DNA from 4 places in the Nitratireductor sp. OM-1 genome. Region 2 is predicted to be linked to each of the others. Evidence: predicted binding sites of a transcription regulator. Region 2 holds the regulator's gene; each other region holds the start of a gene.
What was found. The regulator PhoB, encoded in region 2, activates phosphate uptake and scavenging genes when phosphate is short. The targets are predictions, from matches to a motif close to TGTCATNNANCTGTCAT.
Positions count from the first base shown of each region.

Region 1: a site for PhoB is predicted at 2,398-2,414, ahead of phnF (phosphonate metabolism transcriptional regulator PhnF). Genes of this name have one in related genera too.
Region 3: a site for PhoB is predicted at 1,894-1,910, ahead of DEJ54_RS16395 (bifunctional 2',3'-cyclic-nucleotide 2'-phosphodiesterase/3'-nucleotidase). Genes of this name have one in related genera too.
Region 4: a site for PhoB is predicted at 2,397-2,413, ahead of DEJ54_RS12525 (RNA degradosome polyphosphate kinase). Genes of this name have one in related genera too.

Region 1 is NZ_CP029209.1:380,598-384,806, forward strand. It holds gene DEJ54_RS20850 (carbon-phosphorus lyase complex subunit PhnI) at 1-627, opposite strand, end outside; gene phnH (phosphonate C-P lyase system protein PhnH) at 629-1,165, opposite strand; gene phnG (phosphonate C-P lyase system protein PhnG) at 1,165-1,608, opposite strand; gene phnF (phosphonate metabolism transcriptional regulator PhnF) at 1,601-2,356, opposite strand; gene DEJ54_RS20870 (N-formylglutamate amidohydrolase) at 2,525-3,310, opposite strand; gene DEJ54_RS20875 (ABC transporter ATP-binding protein) at 3,442-4,209, shown strand, end outside.
Region 2 is NZ_CP029208.1:781,800-786,008, reverse strand. It holds gene pstA (phosphate ABC transporter permease PstA) at 1-513, shown strand, start outside; gene pstB (phosphate ABC transporter ATP-binding protein PstB) at 528-1,343, shown strand; gene phoU (phosphate signaling complex protein PhoU) at 1,378-2,088, shown strand; gene phoB (phosphate regulon transcriptional regulator PhoB) at 2,125-2,811, shown strand; gene DEJ54_RS03660 (hypothetical protein) at 2,895-3,236, opposite strand; gene DEJ54_RS03655 (DUF1328 domain-containing protein) at 3,325-3,492, opposite strand; gene DEJ54_RS03650 (response regulator) at 3,625-4,209, opposite strand, start outside.
Region 3 is NZ_CP029208.1:3,424,419-3,428,627, reverse strand. It holds gene ald (alanine dehydrogenase) at 1-475, opposite strand, end outside; gene DEJ54_RS16405 (Lrp/AsnC family transcriptional regulator) at 627-1,100, shown strand; gene DEJ54_RS16400 (5-formyltetrahydrofolate cyclo-ligase) at 1,108-1,782, opposite strand; gene DEJ54_RS16395 (bifunctional 2',3'-cyclic-nucleotide 2'-phosphodiesterase/3'-nucleotidase) at 1,994-3,970, shown strand; gene DEJ54_RS16390 (Dabb family protein) at 4,169-4,209, shown strand, end outside.
Region 4 is NZ_CP029208.1:2,613,588-2,617,796, forward strand. It holds gene DEJ54_RS12510 (amino acid ABC transporter ATP-binding protein) at 1-731, shown strand, start outside; gene DEJ54_RS12515 (FAD-dependent monooxygenase) at 846-2,066, opposite strand; gene DEJ54_RS12520 (zinc-finger domain-containing protein) at 2,082-2,324, opposite strand; gene DEJ54_RS12525 (RNA degradosome polyphosphate kinase) at 2,493-4,209, shown strand, end outside.

The DNA of each region.
Region 1 (4,209 bases), on a different replicon from region 2:
GAGCACACCGCCGGTTTCTGCGCGGGCAAGGCTTTGCAGGCGATGGGCGCGCGACGCGGGAAAAAGAAGCGGCTCGCGCGTCAGGTCGGGAATGTCCTCCGGCGCGGTGTCCGGTTCGGTGGCCGGGGCGACCAGCCCCTGCTGACGCTGCCACTCGGCCAGAGAAGGCTGGCGTACAGGCGCCGGGGCCTCTGCGCTGTCGACCGGCGGAGGCGTGAAGGGTTTTCCTTCCAGCACGTCTGTTGCCAGAACACGGTGCGAATAATCCAGCGTCGGCCCGAGTATCTGCCCGCCGGGAATGTCCTTGAAGGCGGCGGAAATGCGGCGCTGCGTGAGCACTTCATCCTGCTGCACGGGACGGGCGATGGCGAGGCGCGGCTGGGTGGTGCGCCAGGCGCGCAGAACCAGCACGGCTTCGGAAAGCTCACCGCCGGTCTGCGCCAGCGCGAGCGCCGCGAGTTCCTCATCATAAAGCGAGGCTTCGCCCATCACGCGGTCGACCAGATAGGGCATGGTTTTGCGGATCGTGTCGACGCGGGCCGCGTCGATGGGGCCAAGGTCCTGACGGAACAGCCGTTCGGCCTGTTCGATGGCCTTTTCGCCACCACGGGTTGCCACATAGGCCATTCTAGAGAACCTCCACCTTGGTCGAGCGCGGGATGCCGATGACGGAACGGTCATCGACGAAAAAGCAGTCAAAGCCTTCCGGATAGGCGCAGAGCATTGCGCGCATGGCCCAGAAGGCCGGTGGCGCGTCGAGTGAGGTCTCTGTTGGCTCTTCAATGCCGGGGCCGCTGAGCCGCAGGCGCTGGCCTGCGTGCCGGGCGGCGACGATCAGCGTCGCGCCATCATCGGGGTAAAGGGGACTGCCGCAGCGAAGCTGGGCGATCTGGTCCGCAGCGTTTTCGAGCGACGACAGGAAAACGTGGTCGGCCCGCGAAACATCACCTGTGACGAGCGCTCCGCTGGCGGAGACGGCCTCGCGCAGGTCCGGCGTATCGGCAAACACGGTGCATTCGAGATCCACCAGTGTTTCGGCAATGCCGGCAAGGCCGGCCTCCGGCATCACGCGGGCATCGCCCGGGCGCGACAGCGCCCACATGAGCGCCTGGAATGTGGAATTGCAGCGCAGTTCAATGGCGTCGGGTGGTGCAACGGTCAACATCAGAAGGTCTCCATTTCGACGCGCGTGGCTTCCACCTGACGCATGCGTTCCTCATCGACGGCTGCGAGATGCGCTTGTTCTTCGGCGAGCAGAGTGGCGGTGGCTGTTTCCTGCCCGAATGCGGCGATGCGCAGGTCAATGACGGCCATTGCCATGGCGCGTTCGAGATCGCGGCCGGTCACCATGCCGTAACCGATGTTACCGGCTTCGTCGGCAATGTGGGCTTCGCTGACCAGCACTTCGCCCAGATGGAAATCCACATTCTGGACCGTGTCCCTCATCGGCACCATAACGAGGCCGGTGCGGTTGGCGATGACGGTGATTTCGCCCATCTCTTCAAGCAGGATTTCGGCATGCTGTTTGAGCCGGTCGGGGCGGGCGCGGGCGAGAATGTCGAGCGTCGCGGGGTGATCGCTGTCACCGGGTGGAAATGTATCAGTCATCGGAAGGTCTTTCGGTGGTCATGACGGTCGGCTGGTCTGCTTCGAAGGTGAACTGCACACGATCGCCAGCCCATACGGCCTCGGAGAAGCTGATGGGGCGTCCGTCGAGATCGGCGTCCACTTTCTGGACGACCAAAACGGATTGCCCCGGGCGCATCATCAGCATGGCGGCCTCCCGTTCGGAGGCGATGCGGGTCAGGACAGTGGTGCTCTGGCGCCGGTAGTCGGTGATGCCGTAGCTGCGATAGACATCGGTTATCGACCGGGTGTCGCGCCGGCGTTCCAGCAGATCCGGGAAGCGCGTGGCATCGTAATAGGCCCAGCCCGTGCTGATCGGCAGATCATTGGCGAACCCGCGCCAGGAGCGGGCGAAGACGGGAGCCTCCGCAGCGATCTTCAAGGCCGCAGCCACACGGGTGCTGGCAGGAATTTTCATTTCTGAAAGGGTTTCGCCCGAGGCGGTGAGGCCCTGGGACAGGAGATTCTCGCGAAAACGCGTTCGCTCGCCAATCACGTAGTTGAGCAAGGGCGCGCGTTCCACGAAAGTGCCGCGCCCGTGTTCAACACGCAGCTTGCCTTCTGTCACCAGTGCTGCCAATGCTTTGCGCAGAGAGTGACGGCGCGCACCATAGAGCACGCAGAGCTCGGGTTCAGACGGCAGTTTCGTATCCGCTGCCAGCCTGCCCGAGATGATTTCTTCGCTGATCCTGTCCCGGGTTTCCTCCCAGGAGTATCCTTGATTTCGCATAGCACCAACTCATTCGAATGAGGCGGTTCTAGCGAAACCCAATGACACGTGCGTGACGGTCAGAAGGTTGTCAGGGAGCCTGGGTAGGGAGAGCGGAAAACGGCATTGAGATAGCTGAAGAAGGGGATACTGCTGGGTGGCAGCCCATGCATCTGTCTTCGCTTATTTTCAAAGCTGCGGTTCGGCCGCGACGAGACCTCTTGCCACAAGGTCAGCCCATTCGCCCGCATCCGTTTCCGAGGCGATGAGGTCGTTGCGGATCTCGATCTCGACGCAGGGAATGCCGCGCTTCTCGCCATGAACCGGCACCGCATAGTCGGTGGCGTCGCTGACTGCATAGGGCTGGTTGCTGCCCACGCACAGATCCGTGTTCTTGCGAAACCAGTCAAGCATCGCCGGTGACAGTGTTTTGTCCCGATTGAACAGAATGCCGATTTCCCAAGGGCGGCTCTTCCCCAGAAACACCGGTGTGAAGGAGTGGATCGTGACCAGCCGGGTCTTGCGGCCTGCTTTCGTGCGTTCGTCCAGCGCCGCCGAGACGGCGTTGTGGAAGGGCCAGAAGATCTCGTTGGCGCGCATGTTGCGGTCGCTCGCGGAGAGGTTCCTGTTGGCCGGGACTTCTGTGCCCTCGCTGACTTCCGGCGCGAAGGTGGCGACATCGGGCTGGCGGTTGCAGTCGCAGACAAGCCGAGAATAGCGCTGCGTGTAAAGCGGCGCGTTCAGAAGCTCAGACAGTTTTTTCGCCACCGAAAGCGCACCGATATCCCAGGCGATGTGGCGCTTGAGATCCGTCTTTGAAAGCCCCATCGTGCCGAGACTCTGCGGAATGCGCCGCCCCGCATGTTCGCAGATGATGAAGTAATCCGACCCGGCGGATTCGTTGAATGTCTCCAGAGGGTGCGGCTCGTGCGCCGCAAGGACCCGAAGAGGGGCGGTTTCATTCAAATCGGACACGCAGATGCCTCCCGCAAATTTTGTATGAAATCGTACAAATCCATTTGTTTTATTGCAAGATGTATCTTTTTGTTGACGCTGGTCCTGCCGCCGCCATATCGTTGGGTCAACAACAGGGGAGCGAGTTTGTCGTGAGTGACACGCCGGTTATCGAGGCTTCGGGCCTTGCGAAACGGTTTGGCGGGCTCTTGGCCGTCGATGGATACGATTTGCAACTCGACAGGGGGGATCTTGTCGGGCTGATCGGGCCGAATGGCGCGGGCAAGACGACGGCTTTCAATCTTCTGACGGGGGTGCTCAGGCCGTCATCCGGCAGGATTTCCGTGAACGGTGCGGACATGACCGGACAGCCGCCACACATGATGGCGCGCGCCGGGCTCGCGCGAACGTTTCAGAATATCCGCCTGTTCGAGGATCTGAGCGTGCTCGAGAATGTCATGTGCGGCGGGCATATGCGCCACTCGGCGAGCACACTCGCCACAATGCTTCAATTGCCGTCCTTCTGGCGCGCGGAAGAGACGCTACGCCAGATGAGCCGTGACATCGTCGACCGGATTGGCCTCAGCGCCTTTGCGCAGCAGCGCGCGGGCGATCTTTCCTATGGCGATCAGCGACGGGTGGAAATTGGCCGGGCGCTCGCGGGCGAGCCTGCAGCACTGCTTCTTGACGAGCCGGCCGCCGGTCTCAACCCGTCCGAGACGAGCGATCTCGTTTCCTTCATTCGCCAGGTCAATGCGGAGTTCGGGATCGCTGTTCTGGTGGTCGAGCACGACATGCATCTGGTGATGGGGCTTTGCGACCGCATTCAGGTTCTCAACCGCGGCAAGCTCATTGCAGAGGGTTCCCCGCAGGAGGTGCAGAAGGATCCGGCGGTCATCGAGGCGTATCTCGGCACCGGA
Region 2 (4,209 bases):
CCGTCCATCGTCTTCGGTCTTCTGGGCCTGGCCGTGTTCATCAACTTCATGCATCTGCCGCGCTCCGCCTCTCTGGTGGGCGGCCTCGTGCTGACGCTGATGACCCTGCCGACGATCATCATCGCAACGCGCGCAGCGCTGCGGGCCGTGCCGCCCTCCATCCGTGCGGCAGCTCTCGGCCTCGGCGCTTCGCGCACCCAGACGGTGTTTCACCATGTGCTGCCGCTGGCCGCGCCCGGCATTCTCACGGGCACGATCATCGGTCTGGCGCAGGCGCTTGGCGAAACCGCACCGCTGCTTCTGATCGGCATGGTGGCCTTCGTGGCCGATTACCCGACCACGCCGCTCGATCCCGCTACGGCGCTGCCGGTTCAGATCTACATGTGGGCGAATGAGGCCGAACGCGCGTTTGTCGAGCGCACCTCGGGCGCTATCATGGTGTTGTTGCTGTTCCTCGCCGTGATGAACATTACCGCCATTATTCTGCGGCGGCGCGTCGAGCGTCGCTGGTAACGGAGTGGAAGGACATGAACATGCTCACTGATGCTGCTGTTGAAGAAGCACTGGATGCGAGCCAGAACTCGGACACCCTCAAGATGCGCGGTGAAGACGTCTGCGTCTTCTACGGCGAGAAACAGGCGCTGTTCGGCGTCAATCTCGACGTGCGCGAAAACCAGGTGACCGCGCTGATCGGCCCCTCGGGCTGTGGCAAATCCACGTTCCTGCGCTGCCTGAACCGCATGAACGACACGATCGACATTGCCCGGATCACCGGCAAGATCACGCTCGATGGCGAGGATATCTACGATCCCCGCATCGATGTGGTGGAGCTGCGCGCCCGGGTCGGCATGGTCTTCCAGAAGCCCAATCCGTTCCCCAAGTCGATCTACGAGAACATCGCCTACGGTCCGCGCATTCACGGTCTGGCGACGAAGAAGTCGGAGTTCGACGAGGTCGTGGAAGCGAGTCTCCAGAAGGCTGGCCTCTTCAATGAGGTGAAGGACCGCCTGCATGAGCCCGGCACCGGTCTTTCCGGTGGTCAGCAGCAGCGCTTATGCATCGCGCGCGCCATTGCCGTGTCGCCGGAAGTGATCCTGATGGACGAGCCCTGCTCGGCGCTCGATCCCATCGCCACCGCCAAGGTGGAAGAGCTGATTGACGAGCTGCGCGAGAACTACACGATCGTGATCGTCACGCACTCCATGCAGCAGGCGGCCCGCGTCTCGCAGCGCACGGCCATGTTCCACCTCGGCAATCTGGTCGAGGAAGGCCCGACGGACAAGATGTTCACCAATCCGGATGACAAGCGCACCCAGGATTACATCACCGGACGCTTCGGCTGACGGCGCGGCAAACGCACAGATAAGGAACCAGACCATGGGCGAGCACACAGTCAGCTCCTTCGATGAGGAACTCGGTGAAATCGACCGCCTCATCCGCGACATGGGCGATCTCTCCGGCGAGATGACGCGCGCTTCCACCAGGGCGCTGCTGCACTCCGATACGGCGCTTGCACAGCGCATCATCTCCGATGACACGATCATGGATGCCAAGCAGCGCGACCTTGATGAGCGCGCCATCACGCTCATCGCAAAGCGCCAGCCGATGGCGCAGGATCTGCGCAGCGTCGTGGGCGCCATCCGCATGGCGGCTGATCTCGAGCGCATCGGCGATCTGGCCAAGAACATTGCCAAGCGCGTCGGCGCCGTGGGCGAAAGCGCCACGCCGCGCACGCTTGCGCATTCCATCGACGCGATGGCCGGCCTCGTGCTGAAACAGGTCAATTCGGTGGTCGAGCACTATGTGGCGCGCAATGCCGAGGCGTTAATCCGGCTGCGCGACGAGGATGAGGAAATCGACATTCAGTACACGTCGGTTTTCCGCGAACTCCTCACCTACATGATGGAAGACCCGCGCAACATCACGGCCTGCACGCACCTCCTGTTCTGTGCGAAAAATCTTGAGCGTATCGGCGACCATGTGACCAATATCGCCGAAAATGCCTATTATGTGGTGACGGGGTCCCAGCTTCCGGTCCAGCGGCCGAAGCTTGACGAAACACAGATGACGGTCGAATCCGATGTCTAATCGGTCGTAGACTGCCCGAGGAGAATGCCTGCCATGATTGCCCCCAAGGTCATGGTCGTTGAAGACGACGAACCGCTTTGCGTCTTGCTCAAGTACAATCTGGAAGCCGAAGGCTATCAGGTCGAGATGATCTCTCGCGGCGATGAAGCCGAAGTGCGCCTGCAGGAAAACGTACCCGATCTGCTCGTTCTGGACTGGATGGTTCCGGCCGTTTCCGGCATCGAGCTGTGCCGCCGGCTGCGCATGCGCCCCGAAACGGAGCGCCTGCCGATCATCATGCTCACCGCCCGTGGCGAGGAAAGCGACCGCGTGCGCGGCCTTTCAACCGGCGCGGACGACTATCTGGTGAAGCCTTTCTCGACGCCGGAATTCGTGGCGCGTGTTCGCGCGCTTCTGCGGCGCGCGAAGCCGGAAGTGCTCTCGACGGTTCTTTCGGTCGGGGACATCGTACTCGACCGTGAATCGCACCGTGTCTATCGCCGCAAGAACGAGATCCGTCTTGGACCGACAGAGTTCCGCCTCCTGGAATTCATGATGCAGCATCCCGGCCGCGTCTTCTCGCGCAGCCAGCTGCTCGACAATGTCTGGGGCGAGACGATCTATATCGACGAGCGCACCGTGGACGTGCATGTGGGCCGGCTGCGCAAGGCCGTGAACCACGGGCGTCTGCCCGATGTGATCCGCACCATTCGCGGCGCGGGCTATGCGATCCGCGAAGCCTGACAGACGCGATACAGTCATTAAAAAAGCCCCGGTTCGACCGGGGCTTTTTTGTTGAAGCTCTTCGCCCGTTATTTCGTGGCCCGTTATTTCGTGGCGGCGTGTCCGGGACGGGCATGCTCGTTCTGCGCCACGGCAAAGCTCGTCACCGGCTCGATGGAGGCGGTCAGCTCGCCATTGCTGGTGATGTCCCACTCCAGGATCGCATCGTCATAGACAAGTGCGGGATCCACATAGACACAGGTGGCGAGAACCTGCGGCGCTTCGGTTTCCAGCTCGCGCATTGCAACCGGCTTCTCCGCCTCGCACTCCTCAAACGTCTCGTAGACCGGGGTGGGGGCGGGCAGTTCCTGGCATTCGCGCGTGTCGCCGGCCCCCACATTGCCTGAGCAGCCGACAATCAAAAGAAGTGCAGCGATGTGTTCCATGGCTTTCTCCTTTCATTGTCTTCACGAAACGGAAGCCATGGATGGTCCGGTTCGCTTATGCCGCATTCGTTTATGTGTGCGTCGCCGTTTAGCGACCGCGTTTCAGAAGGCCCATGATCAGCGAGATCGCGAGCAGGGCGAGGAAGATGTAGAAGAGGATCTGCGCAATGCCTGCCGAAGCGCCGGCAATTCCGCCGAAACCGAGTGCGCCGGCGATGATCGCGACGACAAGGAATATCAGGGCCCAGTATAGCATTCTGTCTCTCCGTTTAGTTATGCCGGTTAAACGTCTGGCACTCGGATTTGGTTCCGCCGGAGAGATTTTGGGCAAAAGAAAAGCCGCCCGGAGGCGGCTTTTTTGAGAAACGCGTGAAGAAGCGGGGGCGTGTCAGGCCGCCGCGTGCGCCTGCTGATCGAAGAAGAGCGCCTGGCTGATGAGCGCCTTGACCATTTCCGGGCTGAACGGCTTGGTCACAAGGAAGGTCGGTTCCGGGCGCTCGCCCGTCAGAAGCCGCTCGGGGAAGGCGGTGATGAAGATGACCGGTACGGTGGCCGCGTCGAGGATCTCGTTCACCGCATCAAGGCCTGAACTGCCATCGGCAAGCTGAATGTCGGCCAGCACCATTTTCGGCTGCGTCTTGGCAAACATTTCGACCGCCTGCTTGTGGGTGCGGGCCGTGCCGACCACGCGATGCCCGAGGCTTTCGACCATTTCCTCGATGTCCATGGCGATCAGGGGCTCGTCCTCGATGATGAGGATGTCTGTCGCCACCTGACGGGAAATCTCCTCGCTGGCTTCGCGCAGCATCGTGTTGATGCCTTTCATATCCGTCTCGAGAATTTCCGCAGCCTCTTCCGGCCGGAAATTCTCGACGGCCACCAGCAGGAAGGCCTGACGCGGACGGGGCGCGAGCGAAGAAAGGTTGCTCATGGCCCGCTTTTCCCATGCCGAGCTCGGCATGCCTTCGGGGAC
Region 3 (4,209 bases), 1.3 Mb from region 2:
GCACGCCGCGGCCGCCATTGGCCTTCTGAAGCGCGGTTGCGCCGGCCTGAATGGCGAGACGCCCGGCAACCTCGGACATGGGGGCGAGCAGGGGCAGGCCGCCGCGCGCGTCGGTCACGGTTTCATAGGCGATGGCGGTGACGCCGGATGCGATCAGGCCGCGTGTCTGCTCCGGATCGGGTGCAAGGTGGAGATAGGTGTAGAGGATCTGGTCTTCGCGCAGCTGGACCCATTCCGAGGGCTGCGGTTCCTTGACCTTCACGATCATGTCGGATTTGGCGAAGACGTCTTCAGCGGTTTTGGCGATGGTTGCGCCAGCGGCGCGATAGGCGTTGTCATCGGCGCCGATGCCTGCGCCTGCGCCGGTTTCCACGAGCACATCGTGCCCATGCGCCACATATTCGCGTACGGACCCCGGCGTAAGGCCGACGCGATATTCGTGATTCTTTATTTCTTTCGGACAGCCGACACGCATCCTTGTCTCCTCCAACATGTGTGCGAATTTTCTGGCTCAATCGATGAGACCACAAAAAAGACCGAACGTCTTTGCGAACTCGTTTGCAGTATCTGGCGATTTTCGCTATTCCTTGCGCGAAATGTCGCGTTCGTAAAAGGAAATTCGAAAAATGGCCCTGGATAGGATTGATATCGCCATTCTGGATGCGTTGCAGCAGGACGGGCGGATCTCCAATTCCGCGCTTGCCGAGAAGGTCGGACTGTCGCAATCGGCCTGCTCGCGCCGTCTCGACAATCTGGAGAAGAGCGGCGTGGTCAAGGGATACCATGCCCGGCTTTCGAATGCAGCCCTTGGGCATGGTGTAACGGTGATAGTCCATATCTCCTTGTCGGGCCAGTTCGAACGCACGTTGAGCGAGTTCGAGGCGGCGGTGCAGCGCTGCCCGAATGTGGTGTCATGCCATCTGATGGCGGGCGAATATGATTACATTCTGCGGGTCGCGGCGCGGGATCTGCAGGACTATGAGCGCGTTCACAAGGAATGGCTGACGGGCATGCCGCATGTCATCAAGATCAACTCGGCCTTTGCGCTTCGCGAAGTGGTGGACCGCACCGCGCTGGGACTGAAGCCTGAAATGTCCTGATCCGGGGTCAGGCGGGGACGCCTGACGGCAAAATCTTCTCGCCCGCAGTCATTATATGATCCATCGCAATGTCATGGGGCTGCGGGTAGATGGTCGGCAATTGCGAGAAGGCATAGCCGATGCCCACGACCAGCGGTTTCTTCGCCAGTGCGGCGAGGGTGCGGTCGTAGTAACCGCCGCCATAGCCCAGCCGGTAGCGCGCGGCGTCGAAGCCGACCAGCGGTGAAACCACGATATCAGGCGCGATTTCCGCCTGCGTTGCGGGAACGGGAATGTTCCACACGCCGCGTTCAAGTGTGTCGCCGGGCCGGTAGGGCCGGAAGACGAGCGGTGCGCCCTTTTCGATGACGACGGGGAGGGCCGTCTCTGCTCCCCGCGCCGCGCATCGGGCAAGCCATGGGCGTAGATCCGGCTCCCCCCGGAACGGCCAGTAGAGGCCGATCACCCGGCCGGCGGGATCGCCGATGAGACGGTCGAGCTTATTGGCAATGTCTTCGGCAAGTTCGCTTCGGGTTTTCGCCGGCACGGCAAGCCGCTCGGCGATGAGGCGCTCGCGGGCCGCCTTGCGCCAGCGCCGGACATCCGGCCAGTGGTCTGCATCAGCCGCCTGTGCGCCGCTTGCCAGCTCATGCATGAAGCAGGGCGGTGACGCGTAATCCCGGTCGCCGGAAGAAGTGTTCATCTCTTTTCTCTCCCTCTGCTTTGTTCGTGCAGCGCTTATCAAGACTGCGGGGCGGGCGGCTGATGCGCTTTTCTCGCTGCGACATGTGAAGCGCCGTTTGTGCCATGGCCCTGTCATCCGGGCGTCACGAGTTTTTGCTGGAAGTCTCGCCACGAGAGCGCAATCATGACTGATCGCTGTTTCCGTTTCAAAGATCGAAAGAGAGATGACCATGACCCGACCGCACGCCCTGCTTTCCCGTCGTTCCTTCCTCGCCGGATCGGCGGCTGCCGGTTCGCTGGTTCTCATGCATCCGTTTTCCGCACGCGCTTCCGGCAATCAGGCGCATCTGCGCATCATGGAAACGACCGATCTGCATGTGCATGTCTTTCCCTATGACTATTATGCCGACAAGCCCAACGACACGATGGGTCTGGCGCGCACGGCCGCGATCATCGATGGCATTCGCGCGGAAGCCACGAATTCGATCCTGGTGGACAATGGCGACTTCCTGCAGGGCAACCCGATGGGTGACTACATCGCCTATGAGCGCGGCATGCGCGAGGGTGATGTTCATCCGGTGATCAAGGGCATGAACACGCTGGGCTATGATTGCTCGACGCTTGGCAATCACGAGTTCAATTACGGGCTCGACTTCATGTTCAAGGTGCTCGATGGCGCGAACTTCCCCTTCGTCTGCGCCAATGTGACCAAGGGCGAGCTCGCTGCCAACGCGCGCGATGACGCGCTTTTCCTGAAACCTTATGTGATCCTCGATCGCAAGGTGAAGGACGGCAATGGCGAAGAGCATCCGATCCGGGTGGGCCTGATCGGGTTCGTGCCGCCGCAGATCATGAACTGGGATTCGAAGCATCTGGCTGGCAAGGCCATGACGCGCGACATCGTGAAGGCCGCAGAGGCCTGGGTGCCGCAGATGCGCGAAGAGGGCGCCGACATTGTGGTGGCGCTGTCGCATTCCGGCATCGGCCCGGCGAAGTATGAGGAGAACCTCGAAAACGCCTCGCTGCTTCTGGCCGGTGTCGACGGCGTTGACGCCATCGTGACGGGGCACAGCCATCTGGACTTCCCCGGACCGAAATTCGAGGGGCTTGAAGGCGTCGACAATGCGAAGGGCACGATTGCCGGAAAACCGGCGGTGATGGGTGGTTTCTGGGGCTCGCATCTGGGGCTGATCGATCTGATGCTTGAACGCGACGGCAATCGCTGGATGGTGGTGAACTCCACCTCGGAGGCACGACCGATCTTCAAGCGCGTGGAGCGCAAGGCCGAACCGCTGGTGGAAAGCGTGGCCAAGGTGGAAGACGCGGTGCGCGAGGACCACGAGGCGACGCTGAAATATGTGCGCACCGCCGTGGGCAAGACCTCCGCGCCGCTGCACTCCTATTTCGCGCTGGTGGCGGATGATCCGTCCGTGCAGGTCGTGAGCCAGGCGCAGACCTGGTACATCACCGACATGCTGAAGGATGGCGCGCACAGGGATGTGCCGGTGCTTTCGGCGGCAGCCCCCTTCAAGGCCGGCGGACGCGGCGGGCCCGACTATTATACGGATGTGCCGGCAGGCGATGTGGCGATCAAGAATGTCGCCGACCTCTATCTCTACCCCAACACGGTGCAGGCGGTTCTGGTGACCGGGGCGGATGTGAAGGAATGGCTGGAAATGTCGGCCGGCATCTTCAATCAGGTGGAGCCGGGCAAGGCCGACCAGCCACTGCTCGATCCGACATTCCCGTCCTACAATTTCGATGTGATCGACGGGGTGACCTACCGGATCGATCTTTCGCAGCCTGCCAAATATTCGCCCAAGGGCGAGCTTCTGAACGCGGATTCGAACCGCATCGTCGATCTGCAGTTCAAGGGTGCGGCCATCGATCCGGCGCAGAAGTTTGTCGTCGCGACCAACAATTACCGTGGCGGGGGTGGGGGCAATTTCCCCGGCATCGGCCCGGACAAGGTGATCTTCGAAGCGCCCGACACGAACCGCGACGTGATTGTGCGCTATATCGTGGAACAGGGCACGATCAACCCGTCCGCCGACGCCAACTGGAACTTCAAGCCGCTGGAAAACACCTCGGTGCTGTTCGAGACCGGGCCGAAGGGCGCGGCGTTCGCTTCGAGCGTCGAGGGCGTTTCCATCGAGCCGGCGGGCGAGGGCAAGGAAGGTTTCGCGCTCTACCGCATCACGCTCTGAACGGTAGTCGGATAAATATAACGATCAATGATGACAGGTCGGGCGCATTGCCCGGCCTATCTTCTTTTGAAGCAAGTGTTTGCCGGCTTCGGCGGATAAAGTGATTCAGGCGGTTCGCGCTTTGCGTGACGCTGGGGCGCATTGACTTTTTCGGGCGGTCGGCGCGATTTGCGGGCGCAATTTCCAGGAGACATGCCCGTGATTCGACACATCGTTTTTTTCAGCGCGAAGGATGAGGC
Region 4 (4,209 bases), 1.8 Mb from region 2:
ACGTCGCAATCGATATTGTGGGCATGCACAAATGGTATGGCGATTTCCACGTTCTCAAGGACATCAATCTGCGCGTCATGCGCGGTGAGCGCATCGTCGTGTGCGGTCCTTCGGGTTCTGGCAAGTCGACCATGATCCGCTGCATCAACCGTCTGGAGGAGCATCAGAAGGGCAAGATCGTCGTGGACGGTATCGAGCTCACCAACGATCTGAAAAAGATCGATGAGGTGCGGCGCGAAGTCGGCATGGTGTTCCAGCACTTCAACCTGTTTCCGCATCTGACCATTCTGGAAAACTGCACGCTCGCCCCGATCTGGGTGCGCAAGACGCCCAAAAAAGAGGCCGAGGCGACCGCGATGCACTTTCTGGAGCGGGTCAAGATCCCGGAACAGGCGAACAAGTATCCGGGCCAGCTTTCGGGCGGCCAGCAGCAGCGCGTGGCGATTGCCCGCGCGCTGTGCATGAACCCGCGCATCATGCTGTTCGATGAGCCGACCTCAGCACTTGATCCCGAGATGATCAAGGAGGTGCTCGACACCATGGTCGATCTCGCCGAAGAAGGCATGACGATGATCTGCGTGACCCACGAAATGGGCTTTGCCCGTCAGGTGGCGAACCGCGTGATCTTCATGGATCAGGGGCAGATCGTCGAGCAGAACACCCCGGCGGAGTTCTTCGACAACCCGCAGCACGAGCGCACAAAACTGTTCCTGTCGCAGATCCTGCACTGACTGCAGGCGCTCCGGCGCAGACACCAAACGCCGCGTTTCCTCACGGGGGCGCGGCGTTTTGCATTTGGGGGATGAACCGGGAAGAGAGCGGCGGGCAGGGGCTGTCAGCCCGCCTCAGCTTTCAGAAGCCGCTTCTGCGTCGAAACCGTAGAGCCAGTCGAAATCCGCCATCAGCGCTTCCTGGCTGCGTGTCTTGAGCACGGCATCGCGCACAAGCGCCACGGGACCGCTGGCGTGCCAGGTGAAGCGGTTGAACGCGCCGCGTCGGGCGACGCGGCTCACACGCGGTTTGCGCTGCGCCTCATAGGCCGCAAGCGCCACAGAAGGCGCATCGCGGTGCTTCGCGACAAGATTGGCAAGCACGGTCGCATCTTCAATCGCCATCCCGGCGCCCTGCGCCGCAAAGGGCGGCACCGCATGGGCGGCATCACCGATCAACGCGAGACCTTCGGGCTTTGTCCAGGCGTCGGCCGGGTCCACCTGATGGATGGGCCAGACGGTCCAGGAGGCATGTCTGCTGGCGGCCAGCCGGGCAAGGGCGGGATTGGCGCTGGCGAGCGTCTTTTTCAGCGGCGCGTCGTCAGCATCCTGCGCCCAGGCGTTGAGCGGCACTTCGCCCGGCACAATCGCAACCAGATTGATCGCCTTGCCACCACTGATCGGATAGGCGACCAGATGGAATTTGGGGTGCATGAAGGCCGTCACCCGGTCGGGCTGGATCGCACCGTCGCCGGCAGCCAGCGCCTCTTCGACGGGGACTGTCGCGCGCCAGGCGACGTAACCGGTAAAGCGGCTGCGCACGGCGGTGCGGGCGAGGCGACGCAGATGCGACCAGACCCCGTCTGCCGCGATCAGGAGGGGCGTGTGCACCTCTTCGCTTTCGCCGTCCCGCAGGATCTGAAGGCGTGGACGACCGGCGTGGAAATCGGCTTTCTCGGCCAGCGCGCTGGTGACGATCTCGATCAGCGGTTGCTGGCGCGCACGGTTCAGAAGGGCTGCCTGCAGATCGGCGCGGTGCACCACAAGATAAGGTGCGCCCCAGCGGGCCTGTGCGGCCGCACCGAGCGGAACATGGGTGAGGGGGGCGAGTGTCGCAGCCTTCTTGAGAACGACGGCCTGCGGCTCCACGGCCGAAGCGCGCAGTTCCTCAAGCACGCCCAGCCTGTCGAGCAGGCGGGTTGCGTTGGGCGAAAGCTGAAGGCCGGCCCCCACTTCGTGGAGTTCCGGCGCACGCTCATAGATGCGCGAGGCAAGACCATGCCGCGCCAGGGCAAGTGCTGCCGTCAGCCCGGCAACGCCTGCGCCGACGATGATTGCTGCTGGTTCGTCCGTCATCGGCCTGCGGGCCGATCAGGCCGCTTCGTCGTAAATGCAGCCCTCGGGCTTCGTGTCCGTCGCCTTCAGCGCCGGATTGTAGCGGTAAAGCGTCGAGCAATAGGGGCAGACCCGCTCGTTCTCATCGCCCATGTCGATGAACACATGCGGATGATCGAAGGGCGGATTCGCACCGACGCACATGAATTCCTTCACGCCGATTTCGATTGCCTGGTGTCCGTTGGTGTTCTGGAAATGGGGAATGGCTGATCCGGCCATCATCTTCTCCCGCTTGGAATGCGTTGGAAAGTCGCTTGCGTTTGTAGCATAAACTGCGTCTTTGCAAGCCTCTGATATGAAACTGTCATAAAACCATGTCACGAGGTACACTGGGCCACCAGTAGACAACGGCCCGTGCTGTGGAAATCAAGGGGCGCAGGCAGGATCATGAACCAGTTGAAGCCGGTCACGAAAGAATTCTCCGTTGATGGCGGACCGACTGGGCAGATCGCCGCCGTGGGGCCGGACCGTTTCGTCAATCGCGAATTCTCCTGGCTACAGTTCAATCGCCGTGTTCTCGGCGAGGCGCAGAACGAAAACCATCCGCTGCTTGAGCGGCTGCGTTTCCTGTCGATCTCGGCCGACAATCTCGATGAGTTCTTCATGGTGCGCGTCGCCGGTCTTGCCGGTCAGGTGCGTGAGCACATCGCCACGCGCAGCGCCGATGGCCGCACGCCGGAAGAGCAGCTTGAGCATGTGCTGCGTGAGGTGGCCGGGCTGCAGAACGACCAGCACGCAAGCCTGAATGCACTGCTTGACCTTCTGCGCAAGGAAGGGATTGAGCTGGTGCGCGGCGATGCGCTGAACCCAGTCGACATGCAATGGCTGGAAGATCACTTCATGGAAGCGATTTTCCCGGTTCTGACACCGCTTTCCATCGACCCGGCGCACCCGTTCCCGTTCATTCCGAATCTCGGCTTCTCCATCGCGCTCGAACTGCAGCATGAGGGTGAGCTGGAGCCGATGACGGCGCTTCTGCGCCTGCCGGTGGCGCTCAAGCGCTTCATCCAGCTTCCGGTGCACAATGGAACGGTGCGGTTCATCACGCTGGAAGATGTCGTCAACCTGTTCATCGGCAAGCTGTTCCCGCGTTACAAGGTCATCGGTTCGGGCACGTTCCGCCTCATTCGCGACAGCGATATCGAGGTGGAGGAAGAGGCCGAGGATCTGGTGCGCCTCTTCGAATCGGCGCTCAAGCGCCGCCGCCGCGGCTCGGTGATCCGCATTGAGTTCGATGACGAAATGCCCGAAGGCCTGCGCGACTTCGTCGCCAGCGAGCTGGGCGTTGCCGAAAACCGCATCACGGTTCTGGAGCGGCCGCTGGCGATCAACCAGATTTCCGAGATCGTGAAAGTGCCGCGCGAAGACCTGCTCTTCTCGCCTTACAATCCGCGTTTCCCGGAGCGCATTCGCGAGCATAATGGCGACTGTTTCGCCGCCATCCGCGAGAAGGACCTTATCGTCCACCACCCGTATGAATCCTTCGATGTCGTGGTGCAGTTCCTGCGTCAGGCGTCGCTGGACCCGGAAGTGGTGGCCATCAAGCAGACGCTTTACCGCACCTCCAATGACAGCCCCATCGTGCGGGCGCTCATCGAGGCATCGGAGGCCGGCAAGTCGGTCACGGCGCTGGTGGAGCTGAAAGCCCGCTTCGACGAGGAAGCAAACATCCGCTGGGCGCGCGATCTGGAGCGCGCCGGCGTGCAGGTTGTGTTCGGCTTCCTCGAACTCAAGACCCACGCCAAGATGTCGCTCGTGGTGCGCCGCGAGGAAGGCAAGCTGCGCAATTACTGCCATCTGGGCACCGGCAACTACCACCCGATCACCGCGCGCATCTATACGGATCTGTCCTATTTCACGGATGATCCGGAAATCGCGCGCGACGTGGCGCAGGTGTTCAATTTTATCACCGGCTACGCCGAGCCCGATGGCGAAATGCGCATTGCCGTGTCGCCATTCTCGCTGCGCAACCGATTACTGGACCACATTCAGGCAGAGATCGAGCATGCCCGGTCGGGCCGTCCGGCGCAGATCTGGATGAAGATGAACTCGCTGGTTGATCCGCTGGTGATCGATGCGCTCTATGAAGCAGGGCAGGCGGGTG